One region of the Planococcus massiliensis genome, then DNA from elsewhere that is predicted to be linked to it. Evidence: riboswitches for the same ligand, from Rfam matches in the RefSeq annotation. Region 1 holds a riboswitch; each other region holds the start of a gene.
The links. Region 1 has a riboswitch for lysine ahead of dapA (4-hydroxy-tetrahydrodipicolinate synthase). Riboswitches for the same ligand answer to the same signal wherever they lie in the genome.
Positions count from the first base shown of each region.

Region 2: linked by a shared signal. The riboswitch ahead of BN1080_RS10225 (aspartate kinase) and the one ahead of dapA (4-hydroxy-tetrahydrodipicolinate synthase) in region 1 are both predicted to bind lysine.
Region 3: linked by a shared signal. The riboswitch ahead of BN1080_RS11315 (Na+/H+ antiporter NhaC family protein) and the one ahead of dapA (4-hydroxy-tetrahydrodipicolinate synthase) in region 1 are both predicted to bind lysine.

Region 1 is NZ_CCXS01000001.1:451,429-455,190, reverse strand. Features, by position in the region: gene ypfJ (KPN_02809 family neutral zinc metallopeptidase) at 1-796, opposite strand, end outside; gene BN1080_RS02300 (SAM-dependent methyltransferase) at 856-1,464, opposite strand; lysine riboswitch at 1,569-1,747, shown strand; gene dapA (4-hydroxy-tetrahydrodipicolinate synthase) at 1,874-2,764, shown strand; gene BN1080_RS02290 (STAS domain-containing protein) at 2,821-3,663, opposite strand.
Region 2 is NZ_CCXS01000001.1:2,067,777-2,071,538, reverse strand. Features, by position in the region: gene trxA (thioredoxin) at 1-192, shown strand, start outside; gene uvrC (excinuclease ABC subunit UvrC) at 242-2,035, shown strand; lysine riboswitch at 2,076-2,249, shown strand; gene BN1080_RS10225 (aspartate kinase) at 2,394-3,608, shown strand; gene BN1080_RS10220 (YslB family protein) at 3,679-3,762, opposite strand, start outside.
Region 3 is NZ_CCXS01000001.1:2,270,813-2,274,574, reverse strand. Features, by position in the region: gene BN1080_RS11325 (sulfite exporter TauE/SafE family protein) at 1-550, shown strand, start outside; gene BN1080_RS11320 (bifunctional metallophosphatase/5'-nucleotidase) at 564-1,907, shown strand; lysine riboswitch at 1,981-2,162, shown strand; gene BN1080_RS11315 (Na+/H+ antiporter NhaC family protein) at 2,268-3,762, shown strand, end outside.

The DNA of each region.
Region 1 (3,762 bases):
ATCCTTTATAGAACCAGGTTTTGCGCTGTTCAGAAGTGCCGTGCGTAAAACTTTCAGGCACGACGTAGCCGCGCGAGCGCTTCTGAATTGTGTCATCGCCGACCGCACTGGCAGCCGTCAACGCTTCATCCAAATCCCCTTCTTCCAGCAGGTCCATGCCTTGCGCATGATGGGCCCAGACTCCTGCGTAATAATCGGCTTGAAGTTCCAACTTCACTTGCAGCTTATTATATTCCTCTTCACTCAGTTGATTTCTGAGCGGCTGCACTTCCTTCATTACGCCGAGCAGGTTCTGCACATGATGGCCGACTTCGTGGGCAATCACGTAAGCCATTGCGAAATCACCGGGTGCTTGGAACTGATTCTGCAGCTCTTCATAAAAACTGAGGTCAATGTACAATTTCTGGTCTCCCGGACAATAGAACGGACCGACTGCTGCTCCCGCTGTTCCGCAAGCTGAATTTACGCTGCCATCGAAAAGCACTAAGGTCGGCTCCACGTATTCCATGCCTTCCTCTTCAAAAACCTGCGTCCATACCGTTTCCGTATCCGCCAGGACAACCGCCACAAAATCGGACAGCTCCGCTTCCTGCTCCGTCTCCACATAAGGTTCATTCGTCTGGGTTCCGCCAGAACCAAGGCCGTCCAATACCGCTCCCGGATCACCGCCAAGAAACGCCACAAGCAGCACAATCAGCAAACCGCCGATTCCGCCTCCGGCAACTAATTTTCCGCCGCCTCCCGAGCCTCTCCGATCCTCTACGTTTCCACTCGCTCTTCTACCTCGCCACTTCATCAAACCACTCCTTAAACAGCCTCTTTCTTCCGTTATACCCACATTTACAAGTTTTCAAATCAATACTCAGAAAGCCGGTATACCAAGAAGCGTTCCCGAAAATCCTTTCCGGAAGCAGGCAATTCCATCTCTTCAGCCAGTTCAAATGGCGTCCAATGCACCAAGTAATCAATAAAGTCATCCGAAGGAAAAAAGAGGATCAAGTCGATCTCCCTTGTTTTTTGTTCATAGGATTCCAGAATATTGTTCAAAACGCTGATGAAAATCTGGACTGAAAAAGGATTAAAAAAATAGAATTTATTGTCCGCCGGCTGAATGCGGTAATCTTGTGCCAGACACTGGATAAACTGGATTTTACCTGCTGTTTTCCATTTCTTTTCATAGGCCATCAAATTTTCCAGCGCCTGTCCATGAAAATGGGGATTCATTTCGACGCCAACAGTTTTTGCCCCGAAGCGGTGGTGAAGGTAAAAATTCAAACGCCCTTTTCCGCTTCCAAAATCGACGATGCGATCCGAATCAGCTAAGCTGTACCGGGCAAATAATTGATCAAGAAGCGCGTAAGGCGTCGGTTCATATCGATGATGGTGAACCGATTCGGGAAAATCATGCTGGATTTCCGAGGTCTGTATATGCAATTCTTTGTCCCGGCGCTTTTCTTCTTCCATACTGATCTCCTCCTTTTTTCAAAAAGCATTCCACATGGCTTGCAAATTCCTATTTTTTTTGATATGGTCTAGCTAATTCAATATTTTCTTGCCCGATTATTCCGGGTGAGGATAGAGGAGCAAAGACCATCAGTACGCTTACCGAGGAGTATGGGATCCGTTGACGTATGCTGAAAGGGGAATTTGCCGAAGCGATGAAAGGCTCATAACCGCCATCGCTGGTTCTGCATTGAAAAAATGCTGGACTGTCATATAGGAAACTATATGGAGGGCTATCTGACACAAAGAAACAAAAAGCATGACATTGTTTCTATGGCAGCAACGAGACCCTCGTTGCTGCTTTTTGTTTGTTAAGGACCAACCCGTTAACCGCTGAAAGCAAACTAAAAAATGAGAAAAGGGTGGTATGATGAATTTCGGACAAGTAGTAACAGCCATGGTGACGCCATTTGACGCACAAAGCGATATAGATTTCGGGGCAACACAAAAATTGGTGGAGCATTTAATTGCGAACGGCACCGATGCATTGGTGGTGGCCGGAACGACCGGTGAGTCCCCTACACTATCGACAGATGAAAAAATTGCCTTATTCGAATTTGTCGTTAAAACCGTGAACGGCCGAATTCCAGTAATTGCAGGAACCGGCTCCAATGACACACGGGCTTCCATTGCATTGACGCGGGCCGCAGAAGAAATGGGCGTGGACGGCGTGATGCTGGTGACTCCATATTACAATAAGCCTTCCCAGGAAGGCATGTTCCAGCATTTCCATGCGATTGCGGCTTCAACCCGCCTCCCGGTGATGCTTTATAACATTCCTGGGCGCAGCGTTGTAAATTTGTTGCCGGAAACCACTATTCGCTTGTCGGCTATCGACAATATTGTCGCAATTAAAGAAGCGAGCGGCAATCTGGACGCCGCAGCAGCCATCATTGAAAACACTCCAGCGGATTTTGCCGTCTACAGCGGTGATGATGGCCTGACCGTGCCGATGCTTTCGATCGGCGGCCAAGGAATCGTCTCAGTGGCAGCCCACGTTATCGGAAATGATATGCAGGAAATGATTACGCTTTTCAAAGGCGGCAATGTCCAGGAAGCAGCAGCGCTGCACCGGAAATTATTGCCGGTCATGCATGCGTTGTTTGCGGCGCCAAATCCAGTGCCCGTTAAAACCGCGTTGAACTTAAGCGGCGTTGAAGTCGGCAGCGTGCGTTTGCCGATGGTCCCGTTAAATGAGCAGGAACTATCCGCACTCCAACAAGTGCTGGCAGAAAGCCCGGCCAACCTTTCTAAACTATAAAAACCTGGCCCTTTCAAAGCAAAACTGCTGAAGCAACTATCGCTTCAGCAGTTTTTTTATTGATTGTCTGTAAGTTTTTTAAACGTCTGTTTTAAACTGCCTCCAAGCGACAGCTCGCTAATGTCGATTCCCAAGCTGATGATGGTCTGGGCAATTTCCGGCCGGATGCCGGTCAGCATGCTGTGCACTCCGATCAGCTTCAGCGACTGCGTCACCCGGATGATTTGTTCCGCTACTACCGCATCGACTTTTACAACGCCTGATAAATCCAGGATCAAGGTGGAAATTTTTAACCGGCTCGCTTCCATTAACGTCTTTTCCAAAATGTACTGGGCCCGGTCGATATCAATTTCGCCAATCAGCGGCAAAATCGCAATTTGGTCATTTACAGGAACAACCGGTGCAGATAATTTCATAAATTCATCGTGCGCATCTTTCAGGCTCTTTTGATAAGAATGGATATAGGCGAAACTGTAAGAATAAGCGGCATGGTCTAACAGAGTATGGAAATACTCCATAATTTCAAACAGGCGTTCAAGCTTGATTTGATTTCGCATCGCTTCCGTTTTAATGAGTTTGCCGATATGTTTTCGGTAAAGAGACGTCTCTGCCAAGGCCGCATCAAGCGCCATGTTCTGGTCTAGAAAATAATTGCCGGTTTTTTCTCCCCACATAGAAATTTCATCATAAGCTGTTTGCGGATCCAAAAAATGTTCAAATGATTGGGCCAGCAATCCGATAAAACCAGCACGGAATTCAGTGACTGCATCAATAAAGCTGGCGAGTTGTTCTGCTTCTTCAAAACTGATGTTTTTCGAAACTTCTTCCTGTATCAATTCAGCAATGACATACCGTTCTTCTTCCACCCGACTGCCAAGCATTTTAATTTCTTTATCCATCCAGATCCCCCACGGTTTTCGCTATTGTTTTGAATTTATTATAACCGCCTTTAGGGGCTCCGGCATACTGCAATTCCAAATTAAAAAGCAAATTTTTTC
Region 2 (3,762 bases), 1.6 Mb from region 1:
TTAGACGCTGAAATGAGCGATAAAGTTAAAATCGTAAAAGTGGACGTGGATGAAAACCAAGAAACTGCTGGAAAATACGGCATCATGTCCATCCCGACTCTTCTATTGATGAAAGACGGAGAAACAGTTGATAAAGTTGTTGGATTCAGACCAAAAGAAGCTTTGGCAGAATTAGTTAACCAACACGCATAATTCTTAACCGGGTCCAGTGATGGCCCCGGTTTTTTAATAGGGTGAGAAAATGGCAAATGAATTGATCCAACACAAATTAGCGATTCTTCCCGATCAGCCGGGCTGTTACTTGATGAAGGACCGGCAAGAAACGGTCATTTACGTCGGCAAAGCGAAAGTGCTGAAAAATCGTGTGCGCTCTTATTTTACCGGAAGCCACGATGCGAAAACCCAGCGCCTGGTAGGGGAAATCGTAGACTTCGAATACATTGTCACGAATTCGGAAAAAGAAGCGCTGATCTTGGAACTGAACTTGATCAAAAAGCATGATCCGAAATACAATATCATGTTAAAAGACGATAAAACTTATCCGTATTTGAAAATCACAAATGAGCGCCATCCGAAATTGATTATCACGCGGCAGGTAAAGCGCGATAAAGGAAAGTATTTTGGCCCTTATCCGAATGCGTATGCAGCGAGTGCCACAAAAAAATTGCTCGACCGGCTTTATCCGCTTCGTAAATGCCATACGATGCCGGACCGCGCCTGCCTCTACTATCACATGGGGCAATGCTTGGCGCCTTGTGTGAAACCTGTTGAAAAAGATACTTACCGAGAAATGATTGATGATATTTCCCGGTTTTTAAACGGCGGTTTCCGTGAAGTGAAACAGGACCTCGTTGAAAAAATGTCGGAAGCTGCAGAAAACTTGGAATTTGAGCGGGCGAAGGAATACCGTGACCAGATTTCCCATATCGAAACGGTTATGGAAAAACAGAAAATGACGATGAATGACTTTACGAACCGGGATGTCTTTGGCTATGCCATTGATAAAGGCTGGATGTGTGTACAGGTGTTTTTTGTCCGGCAAGGCAAGCTGATTGAGCGGGACGTTTCGTTATTCCCGCTTTACCGGGACCCGCAGGAAGAGTTTATGACATTCCTCGGACAATTTTATGAACAATCAAACCATGTAAAGCCGAATGAAATCTTATTGCCGGAAGGCGAAGATGCGGATTTGGTTCGCGAATGGCTGGATATGCGCGTTCTTATTCCGCAGCGCGGAAAGAAAAAAGACTTGGTGGCGCTGGCAAAGAAAAACGCTGAAATTGCCATCAAAGAAAAGTTCCAGTTGCTTGAACGCCAGGAAGAGCGCACAGTCGGAGCTTGTGCGGAGCTTGGCGAAGCGATGAATATCGAAACGCCGCTTCGCATCGAGGCATTTGACAACTCCCACATTCAAGGGGCCGATGCCGTTTCTGCAATGGTCGCTTTTGTAGACGGCAAGCCTTCCAAAAAAGATTACCGGAAATATAAAACGCGCAGCGCGTCTAAACCGGATGATTACGCCGCCATGCGCGAAGTCATTCGCCGGCGCTATACACGTGTTTTGCGCGACAACTTGCCGCTTCCTGACCTGATCGTCATTGACGGTGGGAAAGGGCAGATGGAATCGGCCCGGGAAATTATCGAAGACGAACTGGGCTTGTCTATTCCAATTGCGGGCCTCGCAAAAGATGCAAAGCACCAGACTTCCCAGCTGTTGTATGGCAATCCCGTAGAAGTGGTGCCTTTGAAGCGGACGAGCGAAGCGTTTTATCTGCTACAGCGGATTCAAGACGAAGTTCACCGTTTCGTCATCACTTTCCACCGGCAGCTGCGCGGCAAAAACTCGATCCAGTCGGCGCTTGATGGGCTGCAAGGCGTCGGGCCTAAGCGCAAACAGCAATTGCTGAAGCATTTCGGCTCCGTCAAACGCATCAAAGAAGCGTCAATTGACGAGTTAAAAGAGGCGGGGATGCCGGAAGGCTTGTCTCAAACGATTTATCAGCATTTTCAAAATGAGACATTGTCAACCGAGTAGTAACATGTTATCGTAGAAGAATAATTGAATCACTTGGAAAAGTGATGATAGAGGTGCGGCCGTCAAGAGTAGCCATTCGGAGATTTGCAGAATCGATGAAGAATGGAGAAAGGGACGCCCGCCGAAGTGTGCTGAAGTTTGCAACTCGCATGCTGGTCCTGCATTTAATAAGTGCTGGGCTGTCAGAGTTTATCTCTGGAGGGCTATCTCACATGGACGTTTTTCGTATTCGTACATGCTAAAGAGGTAGTTTGCCGGTCAATCGGCGAGCTGCCTTTTTTATTTGGCAGGCAAAGCTATATCCAGTCTTTGCTTTTCATGTTGAGGGCCACATCGAAAAAATGTGGGAGTGAATGGAATGAAAACAGTTGTCATGAAATTTGGAGGAACATCAGTCGCAACTCCGGAAAAAATTATCGGTGTCGCGAAAAGAGCCATTGCTGAAAAAGAGAAAGGCAGTAGAGTCGTAATCGTCGTATCTGCGATGGGGAAAACGACCGATACATTGTTGGGGTTGGCAAGCGAGATATCAGCAGAACCGCCGAAGCGGGAGATGGACATGCTGCTAGCTACAGGGGAACAGGTGACCATTTCACTGCTCGCCATGGCATTTAAAGCGCTTGGCCATGAAGCTTTGTCGTTTACCGGTTGGCAAGCGGGCATCGAAACCGAATCGGTGCCGCGCAATGCACGCATTGAACAGATCCATACCGATCGGCTGGAAAAAGTATTAGACAATGGCTGCTTCTGCGTAGTGGCAGGATTCCAAGGCGTTGACAGAATCGGCAATATTACGACGCTTGGTCGCGGAGGGTCCGATACGACAGCAGTGGCGCTTGCCGCTGCCTTAAAAGCAGACCGCTGTGATATTTATACCGATGTGGACGGCGTCTATACATCGGATCCGCGCTTTGTCGGCGGTGCCCGGAAGCTCGAGCAAATTTCCTATGACGAAATGCTGGAACTCGCCAATCTGGGGGCTGGCGTCCTGCATCCAAGAGCTGTCGAATTTGCGAAAAACAACCAGGTTTCCTTGTCGGTCAGAGCTAGTTATTCCGATGAACCCGGCACAATTATACAAGAGGTGGTCACTGTGGAAAAAAATCTTATCGTCCGAGGCGTCGCTTTTGAAAAAGGCATTGCGCGCGTCACTGTCACATATAAAAAACCGTTTAATGGTTCATTGGCAAATATCTTTACCAAGCTTGCCGAACACCATATCGATGTGGACATCATCGTCCAGAGCATTACGGATGCATTCCCGCCGTCCGTTTCGTTTTCCATCAAAGAAGAAAGCCTGGAAGAAGCGCGCCGGGTGCTCGAACAATACAAAGAGGAAATCGGCTTTGTCTCCTGCGAATTTGAAGTAGGCCTCTCGAAAGTCTCCATTGTCGGATCCGGCATGGTTTCAAATCCGGGAGTCGCCGCGCAAATGTTCGATATTCTCCGCATGGAAGAAATTCCGGTGAAAATGGTCAGCACCTCAGAGATTAAAGTATCGGTCGTTGTGCCGCTCGATGAAATGCAAAAATCAGCGAATGCCTTGCACAGAGCCTTTGGTTTAGATGAATAAAAAAGAAAACCCCGATAAACAGATTCGGGGTTTTTTCATGGAAAAGAACAGTGATGGCTCAAAAGTGAGGCTATGCTTTTTCACGCAGATCCGTTTTTAAGGTGATCCGCACGAAATTCTTTTTCGGGAAAACTTCTTCGTAGGCTTCTGTCAA
Region 3 (3,762 bases), 1.8 Mb from region 1:
CGGTGCTTTTGTCAATAAAGGATTGGATCTTCCTTCATTTCAATTGTATTTCGGTATTCTATTGGTTTTTCTGGCCTTGTTATTATTGGTGAAAGACCGGTTAAAAGCGGTCCATTGGTTTGTGCAAAACGGCCGAAATTTCACTTTCCGGGATTCGATGAACAAGGAATATGTATACGGCTATCCTGTGTGGTTTGCGCTGCTATTAACGTTTGGCGTAGGCTTTGCCTCCGGCTTATTCGGCATTGGCGGCGGATCGATCATGGTGCCGGCCATGATTCTACTGTTCTTATTTCCTCCCCATGTGGCGGTTGGGACTTCGATGTTCATGGTGTTTTTATCGGCCATTGTCAATTCCATCACCCATCTTTCGCTTGGCAACGTTCCATGGCTTTATACGCTGGCAGTGGTGCCAGGAGCCTATGTCGGGGCAAAAATAGGAGCCGCATGGAATAAAAAAGTGGATTCCGGGACACTCGTCGTTATTTTGCGGATTGCTTTGTTGGTTTTAGGGCTCCGGTCTGTTTACGAAGGAATATTTAGTTCTTAAAGAGGTGTAAGTCATGGGTGAAACCCTTCACATTTATCATACAAACGATGTGCACAGCCATTTTGCAAATTGGCCGCGCATCCGGTCATTACTGAAAGAGCGAAAGCGCTGGCACGAAGAAGCGGGAGATTTTTGCCTAGTCCTGGATATTGGCGACCACGTGGACCGCTCGCACCCTTTCACCGAAGGAACTTCCGGTAAAGGGAATATCGAATTGCTGAACGGCGCAGGCTACGACGCTGTGACCATCGGCAATAATGAAGGCATCACCTTGGCGAAAGAAGAGCTCAATTCGCTTTATCTGCAAGCGGATTTTGAAGTCATTGTGGCGAATTTATTTGATTTGGATGGCAGCCGCCCAGAATGGGCAAAAGCTTTTCATGTAATGGAAACAAAGAGCGGGATAAGGCTGGCTTTGGTCGGGGCTACAGCCGAATTCACGCCGTTCTATCGGCGTTTGGGATGGACAGTGACCGATGCGAAGGATTCAATTGTTCAAGCCGTTGAAACGGTTAAAGATCAAGCGGATTTCATCATCTGCCTGTCTCATCTCGGCATAAAAGAAGATGAACAGCTAGTGGAGTTATGTCCGGAAATCGATGTTTTGCTTGGCGCACACACCCACCACATTTTCCATGAAGGGAAAGTAATAGGGGATACATTGCTTGGAGCGGCAGGCAAATTTGGCATGTACATCGGCCATATCGCGGTCGATTTAGAAACCGGCGCCAAAGAAGCGGATTTAATCGAAACAGCTTTGCTTCAAAGTGTAGAAGAAGATTTTGATGATTTGCTCATTGCACAAGGCAAAGAACAATTGAATGATCCAATTTTCTACAATGAACAGGTACTGGATGCAGACTGGTTTAGGGACTCGAAACTTGCTGAGATGTTTGGGGAAGCGATGATTGAATTTTCAGGTGCGGATTGCGCCATCTTCAATGCAGGCCTCTTTATGGAAAATATGCCGCTCGGGACAGCGACGCGCTACGATTTTCATAAGATGCTGCCGCATCCGATCAATCCTTGTTTAATCGAATTGACAGGCGCCGAGCTGAAAGAAATTTATCTGCAATCGTTGAATGCCGATTGGCCGAAAATTGAATTGAAAGGGATGGGTTTCCGGGGAGCGGTTTTCGGCAAAATGATCCGCATCAATCTGTCCATGGAGAATCGGCAATTATTCATCGGGGAAATTCCAGCGAATCCAGACCAAACCTATAAACTGATCACTTTGGATATGTTCACGTTCGGCTATTTTTTCCCGTCCTTGAAACGCGCTCCGAAAAAATACTTTATGCCTGAATTCCTGCGGGATGTATTTAGCCAATATTTCAGAAGCAAAACGTTAAAATGAAAGAATATTCGAACTTGAAACACAGTTGATTTTGTCTTAATTATGGGCTATGCTAACTAAGAAATAAATTATATCGATGGGTAGAGGCTGCGGAATTTATCAGTACGGTGCGCGAGTTTGACAACGTTGAACGCATCTGAAAGGAAATTTTGCCGAAGTTCTTTTTTCACAGTCAATGGAAAAAGTGCTGGGGTCATTCTGAAGAAGAATGGCACTGTCATTTGCGTTTTGCGCAAATGAAGAGCTACAGGGATGTTTGATGTTTGATCACACAGACGAATTGTAGAAGGCTGATTGTACCCTTGGGGAGACAATCAGCCTTTTTTCTCTTCCATCCTACTAAAAAAGGAGGATTTTTTCATGGAGAATACGATTTTCTCAATTTTGCCGCCAATTATCGCCATTGCGATGGTATTATTGACGCGGCGCGTACTGTTGTCCCTTGGAGCAGGGATTATCGCGGCAGCATTTATTTACACTTCATTTGCGCCGGTAGCGGCATTAAAAGAGCTCTACATGTCTTTTGCGATTATTTTTTGGGACGGGGGCTTCAATGCTTATAATGTATTCATTATTCTTTTCTTGCTACTTTTAGGAGTCATCACCGCTTTTGTCAGCTTGTCTGGCGGAAGCCACGCTTTTGCGGAGTGGGCATCTACTCGGATTAAATCGAGAAGAGGCGCTAAGGTGGTAACAGTAATTTTAGGGATTGTCATTTTCATTGACGATTATTTCAATGCCCTGGCAGTAGGGCAAGTTGCCCGTCCGATTACGGACCGTTATAAAGTATCACGCGCGAAACTCGCTTATTTTATCGATTCGACAGCTGCGCCTGTCTGTGTGGTGTCGCCTGTATCGAGCTGGGGCGCTGCCATTATCGGTATTGTAGCTACCATATTAGCGGGCCAAACTTATGTTGAGTCCTCCGCTCTGGAAGCTTTTATATGGATGGCGCCAATGAACTTCTACGTGGTCGCTTCCCTAGCCATTGTCTTTTTTGTAGCCATCCGCGATGTGGATTTTGGTGAAATGAAAAAGCATGAGAAGCTGGCAATTACGAAAGGCCAATTGTTCGATCCGGCTAAAACAATTCCGGGCGAAATGAAAGAGGAATTTCCAAGCCATTCCCATGGCCGGGTTCTTGATTTATTGTTGCCGATCTTGGTATTGGTTGCCGGAACAGTCGGGGCTATGATTTGGACGGGTTACCAAAACTCAGATCAGGTTTTTGATATCTGGCTGATTTTCGAAAACACGGACGTTCCGGCCTCATTATTAGTGGGCGGAGGCCTCGGGGCTTTAACTTCCATTCTTCTCTATCTATTGCAGATGCGAAAAAATGAAACAGCGACAGCCGGTTGGGTAGGAAAAGGAATTTTCGCTGGAATCAAATCGATGATTGGAGCGGTTCTGATCCTTGTATTCGCATGGTCATTGACGTATTTGATTGGCAACCTGGAAACGGGACAGTATTTGGCGGATGTAGTGACGGAAGCAAATATGCCGACTTCCATCTTGCCGGTCTTGCTTTTCTTGCTGGCAGGTGTCATGGCTTTTTCTACCGGTACTTCTTGGGGATCATTCGGTATTTTGCTGCCGATCGCAGGGCAAATCATGTCTCAAGCTGAACCGGAATTATTATTGCCGACGTTGTCAGCAGTTTTAGCTGGCGCTGTATTCGGCGACCACTGTTCGCCGATTTCTGATACGACGATTTTGTCTTCTACAGGAGCTGGGAGCAACCATATGGACCATGTCGTTACTCAGTTGCCATACGCGATTACAGCTGCAGTAATTGCGGCAGTAGGGTATATTGTCATAGGTTTTACCAATTCCCTTTTGCTGGCTTTAGGAG